3 regions of the Ensifer sp. EB106-03-01-XG145 genome follow, and region 2 is predicted to be linked to each of the others. Evidence: predicted binding sites of a transcription regulator. Region 2 holds the regulator's gene; each other region holds the start of a gene.
The links. The regulator LexA, encoded in region 2, represses DNA repair genes until DNA is damaged. The targets are predictions, from matches to a motif close to TGTTCNNNNTGTGTTCNG.

Region 1 (4,149 bases), on a different contig from region 2:
GCCGGAACCGGTGCCTTCGCCGAAATAGAGAAGCACGAGGCAGAAGAGCCCGCCCCAGATGCCGGCATGAAATTGCATCGACCAGGGGTCCTCGTTCTGCGCGACCATGCGGGTGACGAGCAGGAACACGGCAAGGCCGAAGGCGGCGACAACAGGCAGAAGCGCGATCCAACCGACCTCCTGCATGCTCGGCTGGATGACGAGCAGCGCGCCGAAGAAGCCGACGCCGCAGGCGGTGTAACGCCGCCAGCCGATGGTCTCTTTCAGGAAGATGCTGCCGAGGATCGTCAGGATGATCGGCTCGACGAAGAAGATCGCAATTGCGTCGGCAACCTCCATCACCTTCAGCGTGGTGATGAAGGAGAGCATCGTCACGACCAGGAGGCCGCCGCGCAACGCATGCAGACCCGTCTTGCGCCAGGTGAGATCAAAGAGGCTGCCGCGGAAGAGCACGATCGGCAGGATGAAGACGACCTGAAGCAGGAAGCGGACGGCGGTGATTTCGGCCGAAGGGACGGTCGCAATCGCCAGCTTGGCGAAGATGTCGATCAGCGGCGACAGGAGCACCGAGATCACCATCAGCGTCAGCCCGAAGGAGATGCGGTTGTGGTCCGTGGCGATCTTTTGAAGGGACATGTCGGCCATGATATTTCCGGTCAGCGCCTGCCTGCGACGGCGCCCAAGCACCAGGCGGCAAAGTCCGCCGTCGCCTGTTCCCGGCCGAGTTCGTTGAGGGTCTCGTGGCGCATGCCGTCATAAACGGTGACGGTAACGTTGGTCAGACCGGCCGCTTTCATCTTGGCGCCGAGCCAGCGAATGGCATTGCCCATCTCGGTTGACGGGTCGGCGCTGCCGCCGACGAGATGAATGGGCAGGTCCTTGCGGAGCCGCGTCAGCCGGTCGGGCCGGGCGCCGCCGAAGGATAGCCGGAAAAGGTCGAGCCAGAGCGAGACGGTCGCATCGAAACCGCAGAGCGGGTCGGCCGCGTATTTCGCGACCTCGGCATCGTCGCGCGAGAGCCAGTCGAGATCGGTCTTGCGATCCTTGATCGCGCCGCCCCACATGCCGAAGGTAAGCTTGGTCAGGAGCGGGCTCGGCACATCCGAACCCTTCAGCGCCTTCTCGATTTTCAGGATCATCTGGCCGCCGCGGCCGGCGAGGCCGGGACGGAAATTGGAGTTCCAGACGGCGAGCGCATCATAGAGGCCGGGATCAGCCTCGGCTGCGTTCAGCGCAATCAGCCCGCCCATGGAATGGCCGAAGAGGATGACGGGAAGACCCGGATGGGCGGCGGTCGCGATTTCGCGCACAGCCCGGATATCGGCGAAGATCTTGTCGAGGCCGTCGCGGCTCGAAAACATGCCGAGCGGGGCGTCGGGCGCGCGCGTCTCGCCATGGCCGCGATGGTCGTGGGCATAGACCTGGAAGCCATGCGCGGCCATCGCTTCGGCAAAGCGGGCGTAGCGGCCGGAATGTTCGGCAAGGCCGTGGCTGATGAGGAGGATGCCGCGCGCATGAGCGGTCGCGGGGAAATGGCGCCAGCTCAAGGTGGCTCCGGTCGGGCTCTGATGTGTCTTCACCTGCCCGAACACGATTTCCCCCGGCAACAACGACAGACCAATTCGATATCAAATCGATTTGCAAGGCAAAGGCAATCGCCGCTTGTTGCTCGTTGCGCATGAGGTCACACGCGAATGTGCGCTCATCTTAATTAAGAGTTGCAATTTTCCCGTTTTGAGCGATATTCGTTCCTGTTTTGTTTCAGCAGGAGGATATCATGGTTAGTTTCTGTAAGGCGATATCGGGTCCGATGGCAGGACTGCTGGCGGCGTTGGCGCTGTTCCTTGCGCCGGCCGCCTTTGCTGCCGGCGAGGAAATGTCGGATCAAGGGGGTTCCGAAGGCGCGACCAGCCGCACGGAATATGTGCTGGCGGTGAGCTGGCAGCCGGGCTTCTGCGAAACGCGGCCGCAACGCAAGGAATGCGAAAGCCAGACCGCAGAGCGTTTCGACGCCACCAATCTCTCGCTGCATGGCCTCTGGCCCCTGCGCAAAAGCTATTGCGGGGTAACGGCCGAGGTGCGCGCGAAGGATCGCAAGGGCAGCTGGCTTGAACTGCCGAAACTCGCCATGGCAGACGACACGGCGGCGCGGCTGCTGATCGCCATGCCCGGCGTGCAATCCGGCCTCGACCGGCACCAGTGGCTGCGCAGCGGCACCTGCCAGAGCGGCTCGATCGATGACTATTTCTCGGCGCAGCTGCGCATGCTGGAGGAGCTCAACCGCTCGGCGGTCGGCGCGCTGTTCCGTCAGCGCATCGGCTCCGAACTCGACGAGGCGACGATCAAGCAGGCCTTCGACCAGAGTTTTGGCACTGGCGCCGGCGACCGGGTGCGCATGCGCTGCCAGACGGTTCAGGGGCGCAGCATCATCACCGGGTTGACGATCGGGCTGACCGGCGACGTCATGAAGGCGTCCAGCCTCGTACCGCTGATCCAGGCGGCGGGGCCGACCGAGTTCAAATGCGCCAAGGGTATTGCCGATACGGCCGGGCGAAGCTGACCCGCTTTGCAGGCACTGTTCTTCGGCAGCGAATGTGCTGGAGGCGCAGGGTTGCCGCATGGGATAGGTGGGGGGACAAGCCGAGGCGAATGCCTTTGCTCATTGCCCCCTTCCTATAATTCGCCTACATAGCGGGCAAATTTCCTTTCCCTGCGGAGCATTCCCTTATGGCACGTCAGTTTATCTATCATATGGCCGGACTTAATAAGTCCTACGGCGCGAAGAAGGTTCTCGAGAACGTTCATCTGTCGTTCTACCCGGACGCCAAGATCGGTATCCTCGGCCCGAACGGCGCCGGTAAGTCGACGGTTCTGCGCATCATGGCCGGCCTCGACAAGGAATTCACCGGCGAAGCCTGGGTAGCCGAGGGTGCCACCGTCGGCTACCTGCCGCAGGAGCCGCAGCTTGATCCGACGAAGACGGTGCTTGAGAACGCAATGGAAGGCGTTGCCAAGAAGACCGCGATCGTCGAGCGCTACAACGAACTGATGATGAACTATTCCGACGAGACGGCGGAAGAGGGGGCGAAGCTCCAGGACATCATCGACAGCCAGAACCTCTGGGATCTCGAAAGCCAGGTCGAGATGGCCATGGAAGCGCTGCGCTGCCCGCCGGGTGATGCCGACGTCACCAGCCTTTCCGGCGGTGAAAAGCGCCGTGTGGCTCTCTGCAAGCTGCTGCTCTCGCAGCCGGACCTCTTGCTGCTCGACGAACCGACCAACCATCTCGACGCCGAGACCATCGCCTGGCTCGAAAAGCACCTGCGCGAATATCCCGGCGCCGTGCTGATGATCACCCACGACCGCTACTTCCTCGACAACGTCACCGGCTGGATCCTCGAGCTCGACCGTGGCCGCAGCATTCCCTACGAAGGCAACTACTCGGCCTACCTCGTCGCCAAGGCCAAGCGCATGCAGCAGGAAGGCCGTGAAGAGGCCTCCCGCCAGAAGGCGATCGCCCGCGAACAGGAGTGGATCGCATCGAGCCCCAAGGCCCGCCAGGCCAAGTCCAAGGCGCGTATCCGCTCCTATGACGAACTGGTCAACGCGGCGGAAAACCAGCGTCCGGGCGACGCGCAGATCATCATCCCGGTCGGCGAACGTCTCGGCCAGGTGGTCATCGAGATGGAGGGCGTCACCAAGGGCTACGGCGATCGCCTGCTGATCGACGGCCTGTCGCTCAAGCTGCCGCCGGGCGGCATCGTCGGCATCATCGGCGCGAACGGCGCCGGGAAGACGACGCTCTTCCGCATGATCACCGGCCAGGAGCAGGTCGACAGCGGCTCGATCCGCATCGGCGACACCGTGCATCTCGGTTATGTCGACCAGAGCCGCGATGCGCTCGACGGCAACAAGACCGTGTGGGAAGAAATCTCCGGCGGTGCCGAAGTCATCAAGCTCGGCAAGTACGAGATGAACTCGCGCGCCTATTGCTCGACCTTCAACTTCAAGGGCGGCGACCAGCAGCAGAAGGTCGGCAACCTCTCGGGTGGTCAGCGCAACCGCGTTCACCTCGCCAAGATGCTGAAGGCCGGCGGCAACGTGCTGCTGCTCGACGAACCGACCAACGACCTCGATACCGAGACGCTC
Region 2 (4,149 bases):
CTTCCGCCGCCGGGCCGGTGCCGCGCAGACTGAGGTTTGCGACAACGCGATCGTCAAAGGCGATCGCCAACGTCCTTTTGCGCACGAACCCCGTCAGGAATTCCGCATCGGTGACGTTCACGAACAGGAACTTGCCGCTCTCGTCGCCGGCGGCGGTCGCCGCCGCACTCCAGGGATCGCTCTTGTCGAAGCGGAACGTCAGGTCATAGTCCTTGCCGACCTCGAGCGACTTCCAGTCGTCGCTGGCGAAACTCATGTAGAGTGGCGATTCGGAGCCCTTGGGATAGAACCCCAGGCGCAGCCTGATTCCGCCTTCGAATATCGACGTGATGAAACACGAGCCTTCCATCGACGTGTCGGAAGCAACGGTCCAGCCGCCGACTTCCTTCCATTTGATGATCTCGGACTCCTCAGCCACGGCCGGTCCCGTGGCCATCAGACAGCTCACCAACCCGAACAGCAATCTACGCATGCAAAACCCCCGTTTGCCCGCATTTTGATAGGTCGCCGCGTGACTGTCGAGGGTGGGTGACCCGCACCCATGCAAAATTTTAGGAATATTCACCTCTCCCCGCGGACCGACGCTCACGCCAAAGATCACATGGCAAAGGGATCTTTCGACGACTTGGTCTGGCCGCCGCCAGCAAAGGGGTCATTGTTTGGCGCATTCCCGCCGGCGCCCGCAAACGGATCGGCGGCCGCCCCCTGCCCGCCGTTTGGCATCAACGCAATCACCGCCTCCTGGCATTTGAACATCTCGCTGACGGCCTTCATCGAATCGCGCAGGCTGAGGCTCGCCACGACGCGCCCTTCGAACGCCAGCGCCAGCGTGTTCTTGCGCACGAATTCGGTGAAGAAGTCGGTGTTGGAGAAGTTGACGACCAGAGCCTTCGAGCCTGTGAGGTCCACGCCGAACGCGACAGCCGGCCACTGGCGGCCACGGTCGAGCTGCAAGGCGACGTCATACTCCCGCTGCGGCTCGATCGATTTCCAGTCGGCATTGCCGATCGAAAGAAACGCCAGGTTCGCCGATCCTCTCGGGTAAAAGCCGATTCGAAGGATCATTCCGGCGTCGTAGCTCGTCGCCGCATAGCACGAGCCGCCCAAGGACGGATCGGAGCCCACCGTCCAGGCATTGACCTCCTTCCAGATATTCGAACGCCCTTCTTCAGCAGAGGCCGCTCCCGCCGCCACCAACAGACAGAGAACCGCCAACGACAATCTACGCATGCAATCACCCCATTTTTCCCGCAAAGTTATCGTTTTTTTACTACCTGTCGAGACGTGCGACATCTTCACAACACGGATTTGTGCACGCCCGTAGCGAGGCCGCGACTTGGCGCAACCCATGCGATTGCGGCAAGGACGGCGCGCCAGGCTGAGGCGGCTTCGCCGCTGCGTGCCCCTGGCGCAAAACGGCCACAGCCTGCACCCAAAGAGCTGTTGAACACATGACAGTGATCGCCAAGCTTGCTGGACTTCGGAACGAAAGCGCGGTTCACATCGTTAACCGCCCCGTAGTCCCACCCTTGCATCAAAGTGGACGATCACCGTGCTTGCCGCCCTGCTTCTCGCTTCGATAGTCGCATCGCCTAATATGCCTGACGTCAAGCTCAGCGCCGCCACGGTGGACGAACTTCAGACCGATTTCGAGAGCGCCGTGCCATGCCATCAGATCGATGGACGCAAGGTGTGGAAGGGTGCGATCGCGTTCTACATCCAGTCGTTCGTCTATGATGGCGACAGGCCGGTCGCGACCGATGCGGCGGATGCCGTACTTCCAGAAGACAACAGCGCCGAGACGGTGAAGGAATTCGAAGACGCGTGCGCCGCCACGCAGCCGGCCTAGCCTCTTTGCACAAAAACGCTCGCGATTCGTTCGAATCGCCGTGCGTCGCGTAATGCGCTACGCCGCCGCCCTCCGTTTGGGCACGATCATCGCCCAAAGCCGCTCTGCTCCCGTAAAAGTGACCAATCGACACGCACAGACGCGCCAATTGTCTGAGTTCACGGAATTTTAGGCACTTGCGGAACACATATGGAACAGATAGTGTCTGTTCTTGATTTGTTTCACGCCTCTGGGAGCGACGTGCCATGCTGACCCGCAAGCAACAGGAATTGCTTCTCTTCATTCACGAACGCATGAAGGAGTCGGGCGTCCCACCATCTTTCGATGAAATGAAGGATGCGCTCGACCTGGCGTCGAAGTCCGGCATTCACCGCCTGATCACGGCACTCGAAGAACGCGGGTTCATTCGCCGTCTGCCGAACCGGGCTCGCGCGCTCGAGGTCATCAAGCTTCCGGAGGCTTACGTATCCAGCCAGCAGCAGCCCCGCCGCGGCTTCTCGCCCAGCGTGATCGAGGGCAGCCTCGGCAAGCCGCCAGTGGCCGCTCCTGCCGCACCGCCGAAGCCCGCGCCCGTGGCCGACAACACATCGGTTTCCGTGCCGGTCATGGGCCGCATCGCTGCCGGTGTGCCGATCTCGGCCATCCAGAATAACACGCACGACATTACCGTTCCGCTCGACATGATCGGCAACGGCGAACACTACGCTCTCGAAGTCAAGGGCGATTCGATGATCGAAGCCGGCATCTTCGACGGCGACACCGTGATCATCCGCAATGGCAATACGGCCAATCCCGGCGATATCATCGTGGCGCTCGTGGATGATGAGGAAGCGACGCTGAAGCGCTTCCGGCGCAAGGGCGCATCGATCGCGCTCGAAGCCGCGAACCCTGCCTACGAAACAAGGATTTTTGGGCCCGATCGGGTGAAGATCCAGGGCAAGCTCGTCGGGCTGATCCGCCGCTACCACTGATTCCGAGGGAAACCTGGCATCCGACCGAGCCTCGCCACCGCTTGCGGCTGCGAGGCTCTGTTTATTGAAGGCGACCTGAAGGCACGCCTCTTACTCGTGGATGGTGTACTCGCCGAGCTCGCAGAGGTCCTGCATGTCTTCGGTCGTATCGAGGCCGGAGCCTTCTTCGAACTCGAAGCGCATGTCGTACTTGCAGACCTCCCGGCCGTCGGCGATGGTGATCTCCATGTCTTCCCCTGGGTTCAGCACCTGCCGGCCGAAAACATCGTCTTCCCACTCGTTGACGCCCACAGGCGACGTATAGAAGTTCGTCAGCACTGCGCCCGTGTTGTTCTTCAGCTTGAAAACCAGATCCTCTGCCTGCGCCTCAAATGTGGTCGCAGCGAAGAGGGCCAAGGCCGTCAGGACAAGTTTCGTCTTCATATATGCCATTGCCTCCGTTTTGATGATGACGGACGCTACCGATGCGGCTGATGTCAGCGGAGTCATCGTTCCCCCTCTACCGATTTCACCGAAGCGATAAGATCCGATAGTGGCTTAGAAGACGTGGCTTGTGCGGGCGTGTGGAGGCAAACACACACAATCGCTCTGCCCTGAGGCAGAACGTCTATCCGCACTAAAATGAGGTGAGAGTTATTGGAGGCCTCGCCCGGAATTGAACCGGGGTACAAGGATTTGCAGTCCTCTGCGTCACCACTCCGCCACGAGGCCTCACAGCTCGGATAACCGAGCGTTGGCGCGGATTTAGAATGATTGCAGAAAAACCGCAAGAGGCATTTTCCGAAAAACGCGCCGTCGATTTGTAAGACGGATACTTTCCACAGAGCGATCGCGAACCTCCGCCGATCGCATCTGGGGTGGCCTCAACACCAGGGCGTCGCGTGTCCTGTCCACGGCCGCACCAGCCCCTCGGATACGAGCACACGCCCGATAGACTGGTCGCCGCGGGTGACCAGCCGCAGCTTTTCACCGGCCTTGGCATCCTGACGGCCGCTCGCCGTTTCCAGCCTGAAGTCACCCGCATTCAACAATTCGCGCAGGCGCTGCTTGGCATAGAAGCCGCGCGAACGTTCCTTGTCGCAGCTTGCCTGGCGAATACGCGGCGCATCGACGTCTGCGACGCGGATCGTTTCGCCGTGGTACAGGAAGGTGGCGCCGTCGATCACGCAGTTGTCGTTGCGAATCCCGCAGAAATAAAACTGATCCGTGCGAACGGATGCCGTCTTCACTTCCTCACTGGGCCGCACCACGGGTGTCGGCGCCTTGGCGCCGACGTCAACGGACGGCACCGGAGCGGCAAGGGCAACTCTTGTCACCGGATTCGGCTTC
Region 3 (4,149 bases), 570 kb from region 2:
ACAAGGCGAGGTCCGGATCCTGCAGCACCCGCCTCGAGAAGGACGGCGTTCCCTTGAAAGCGCGACCGGTCACGTCCTCGATGATGTTCACCAGCAGATCGGCGCTCGGATAGACCATGCGATAACGATAGCCGCTGCCGCCGGGGTGGCCGTCGTGGATTTCGTCGGGGTTGATCAGGTAGAAGAACCCAGGGCCCGCCTCCGAACGTTCGCCCTTGATCTTGCTGATCTGCGAGCCGGCCTCGATCGCGCCGATGCTGAACGTCTCATGTGCATGCGGCGCGAATTCATGGGTAATGAAGGTCGCCGTCAGACATTCCATGCCCATAAAGCGAGGATCGCGCCAGAAGCGCGTGCGCTCACCGCCTTCAATCGGCATGACCTCTATGGCTTCTTCCTGCGAAATCGTCTGCATTGGGCAACCATAGTGACCCGAGGCGATCCCGTCTTGCACAAAAGTGCTCGTCCTTCCTTCAAGGCCCGCGTGACGGCGATGCGACAGGCGCGCATTTGCGACCATGGGCCGTTGGCTGTATTGCTCTTCGTATCGTCCACGAAGAGTGTCCGGCATGCTCCCCCCAGAATTTCTTTCCGCCTCCAACCGCCTTACGATCGATCTCGGTGCGCTTGCCGACAATTGGCGGTCGATGAATGCCCGCTCCGGCAAGGCGCGGGCGGCAGCGGTTCTGAAAGCGGACGCCTATGGCCTCGGCATCGATGATGCAGCCCCTGCCCTCTATGCCGCCGGTGCGCGCGACTTCTTCGTCGCCAATGCCGAGGAAGGTGCGGAACTGCGCCCCCTCGTTCCGGAGGGCCGTATCTACATTCTCGCGGGCATGTGGCCGGGCAACGAAGAGCTCTTCTTCGACAATGACCTGGTGCCGATCATCAATTCCGACGAGCAGCTTGCGGTATTCATGGCGGCTCTTTCCGAGCGCGGCGACCACCCCTGCGTGCTGCATATCGATACCGGCATGAACCGGTTGGGCCTCTCGGTCGAGGCCGCCGTGGCGCTTGCCAATGACCCGGCGCGACCCGCAAGCTTCTCGCCAGTCCTGATCATGAGCCACCTCGCCTGTGCCGACGAACCGCAGCACCCGTTGAACGCCTACCAGCTCGGGCGCTTCCGCGAAGCGACCGCTGCCTATGAGGGTGTCGATGCAAGCCTTGCCAATTCCGGCGGTGTGTTCCTGGGCGCCGACTATCATTTCGAGCTCACCCGGCCGGGCATCGCCGTCTATGGCGGCGAGGCGGTCAACGATGCCATCAACCCGATGACCCCAGTGGTAACCGCCGAAGCCAGGATCATCCAGATCCGCGAGGTCGCGGCCGGAGGCACGGCGAGCTACGGCGCCTCCGCCCGCTTCGACAGGGACAGCCGCATCGCCACCGTCGCTGTCGGATACGCCGATGGCTACCATCGTTCGGTCTCCGGCGGCGGCGTGGCTCTACGGCAGGCAACGCCATCAGGGGCATTCGGCTTCCTGCACGGCAAGCGCGTGCCGCATGTGGGGCGCGTCACCATGGACCTCAGTCTGTTCGACGTCACGGACCTGCCGGCCGGTGCAGCGCGGCCGGGCGATTACATCGAGCTTTTCGGCCGAAACATCGCCATTGACGACGTGGCGCGCGCCGGCGGAACCATCGGCTATGAGCTGCTGACCAGCCTCGGGCATCGTTACATCAGGAACTATGTCGGCGCCGTCTGACGTGGCTTTCCCGTGAATTCCTTGCGGCCTTCGCTAAAATTCACCTTTTGTTCCGCGTTCCGCGGCATTATGTGACGACAAAGGTGATTCTCCTGTCGTCGGCGGCATCGCCTCGCATGTGCCGGCGGCTCCCAGATTTCGAAAGTCCGATCCTGATGGCGAAAGCCCGTACCCAATTCATCTGCCAGAACTGCGGCACCGTCCACACTCGCTGGGCGGGCAAATGCGAAGGCTGCGGCGAGTGGAACACGATCATCGAAGACGATCCGACAGCGGGCATCGGCGGCGGTCCGACGCGCGCGCCGAAGAAGGGCCGCCCGGTGGCGCTCACCACGCTTTCCGGCGAGATCGAGGACGCGCCGCGTATCCAGACCGGGATTTCGGAACTCGACCGGGTGACCGGCGGCGGTTTCGTGCGCGGCTCGGCGCTGCTCGTCGGCGGCGATCCCGGCATCGGCAAATCGACGGTGCTGATGCAGGCGGCCGCAGCGCTGTCGCGTCGCAACCACCGCGTCATCTATGTCTCCGGTGAAGAGGCCGTGGCGCAGGTGCGTCTGCGTGCGCAGCGCCTGGGTGCTGCCGATTGCGACGTGCTGCTTGCCGCGGAGACCAATGTCGAGGACATCCTGGCAACGCTTTCGGAAGGCAAGCGACCTGATCTCGTGATCATCGACTCGATCCAGACGCTCTGGAGCGACATCGTCGATTCGGCGCCCGGCACGGTCACCCAGGTGCGCACCGGCGTGCAGGCGATGATCCGCTTCGCCAAGCAGACGGGAACCGCCGTCGTGCTCGTCGGTCATGTCACCAAGGAGGGCCAGATCGCCGGCCCTCGCGTCGTCGAACACATGGTCGATGCGGTGCTTTACTTCGAAGGCGACCGCGGCCACCACTACCGCATCCTGCGCACCGTCAAGAACCGCTTCGGCCCGACCGACGAGATCGGCGTTTTCGAAATGTCGGACAAGGGTCTGCGCGAAGTCGCCAACCCTTCGGAGCTGTTCCTCGGCGAGCGCAACGAGAAATCGCCGGGTGCGGCAGTCTTTGCCGGCATGGAAGGCACCCGCCCCATTCTTGTCGAAGTGCAGGCGCTCGTCGCGCCGACCTCGCTCGGTACGCCGCGGCGCGCTATCGTCGGTTGGGATTCCGCCCGCCTGTCGATGATCCTCGCTGTGCTCGAAGCCCATTGCGGCGTACGCCTCGGCCAGCACGACGTCTATCTCAATATCGCCGGCGGCTATCGCATTTCGGAGCCTGCTGCTGATCTAGCTGTGGCTTCCGCACTGGTTTCATCGCTTGCCGGGCTTGCCCTTCCGGCCGATTGCGTCTATTTCGGCGAAGTCAGCTTGTCGGGCGCCATCCGGCCGGTTGCGCATACCGCACAACGCCTTAAGGAAGCCGAGAAACTCGGGTTCTCGCAGGCGGTCCTACCGTCCGCGTCCACCGAATTGCCGAAAAACGGCAATGGCCGATGGAGCGAAATGGAAAGCCTGCCGGATCTGGTGGCGCGCATCGCGGGATCGCGAAACGCGCTGAGACCGGTGGAGGACGAAGATTGAAGATGCGGATGCCGCAGACCGTCCACGACTGCATAATTCCTTAGATCGGGATCGATTTAAGGACAAAGTTATGCAGCAGGTCTGAGCGCTACAGCGACCTTTGCGCGCCCGAAAGGACGCGCGGCGCTGTAGGGCCGCGAAGAGGCTGAAAATGCCCTGAACGTCAAGCAGGGCCGATGGCGGATAGGCTTGAGGAGACCCGGACGAACCGGGTCCGGAGTAAGGACAAAATGCCCATTACAATTCTCGACGGTATCGTTCTCGGCGTCGCCCTGTTTTCCGCAATCCTGGCCATGGTTCGAGGCTTCTCGCGCGAGGTGCTCTCGGTCGCGAGCTGGGTGGGTGCGGCCGCGGCCGCCTATTTCCTCTACCCGCAGCTTCTGCCCTACGCCAAGCAGTACACCAACAGCGATACCGTCGCGCTGATCGGATCGGCGGCCGTGATCTTCCTGGTCGCGCTGATCATCATTTCCTTCATCACAATGCGGATTGCCGATTTCATCATCGACAGCCGCATCGGCGCGCTCGACCGCACCCTCGGCTTCCTGTTCGGTGCCGCCCGCGGCATTCTTTTGGTCGTCGTCGCCATGCTGTTCTTCAACTGGCTCGTCGCTCCGCAGCAGCAGCCGACCTGGGTAACCCAGGCGAAGTCGAAGCCGCTGCTCGACAATCTCGGCAACAAGCTGATCGCGCTTTTGCCTGAAGAAGCCGACGCCACCATTCTCGACCGCCTGCGCGGCAAGGACACCACCGGCGAAGGTGAAGGCGAAGCGCCGGCGGCGACCCCCGGCCAGACACCGTCGACGACGCCGGAGCAGGCGCCCGCCGACGACGCACCGGCCACCAACGGCTGAGACAGGAACGATTTGCCGACAAAGCCC

Region 1: the regulator LexA is predicted to act here: its motif matches at 1,747-1,764, upstream of AC3WWH_RS25120 (ribonuclease T2).
Region 3: the regulator LexA is predicted to act here: its motif matches at 1,747-1,764, upstream of radA (DNA repair protein RadA).

The regions. Positions count from the first base shown of each region.
Region 1 covers NZ_JBYTEC010000013.1:2,526-6,674, reverse strand. The annotation lists gene AC3WWH_RS25130 (DMT family transporter) at 1-645, opposite strand, end outside; gene AC3WWH_RS25125 (alpha/beta fold hydrolase) at 657-1,592, opposite strand; gene AC3WWH_RS25120 (ribonuclease T2) at 1,778-2,560, shown strand; gene ettA (energy-dependent translational throttle protein EttA) at 2,728-4,149, shown strand, end outside.
Region 2 covers NZ_JBYTEC010000001.1:1,744,660-1,748,808, reverse strand. The annotation lists gene AC3WWH_RS08550 (hypothetical protein) at 1-589, opposite strand, end outside; gene AC3WWH_RS08545 (hypothetical protein) at 598-1,293, opposite strand; gene AC3WWH_RS08540 (hypothetical protein) at 1,553-1,849, shown strand; gene lexA (transcriptional repressor LexA) at 2,095-2,820, shown strand; gene AC3WWH_RS08530 (hypothetical protein) at 2,911-3,243, opposite strand; tRNA gene AC3WWH_RS08525 (tRNA-Cys) at 3,458-3,531, opposite strand; gene AC3WWH_RS08520 (thermonuclease family protein) at 3,684-4,149, opposite strand, start outside.
Region 3 covers NZ_JBYTEC010000001.1:1,177,820-1,181,968, reverse strand. The annotation lists gene AC3WWH_RS05750 (AraC family transcriptional regulator) at 1-415, opposite strand, end outside; gene alr (alanine racemase) at 570-1,709, shown strand; gene radA (DNA repair protein RadA) at 1,865-3,268, shown strand; gene AC3WWH_RS05735 (CvpA family protein) at 3,499-4,122, shown strand.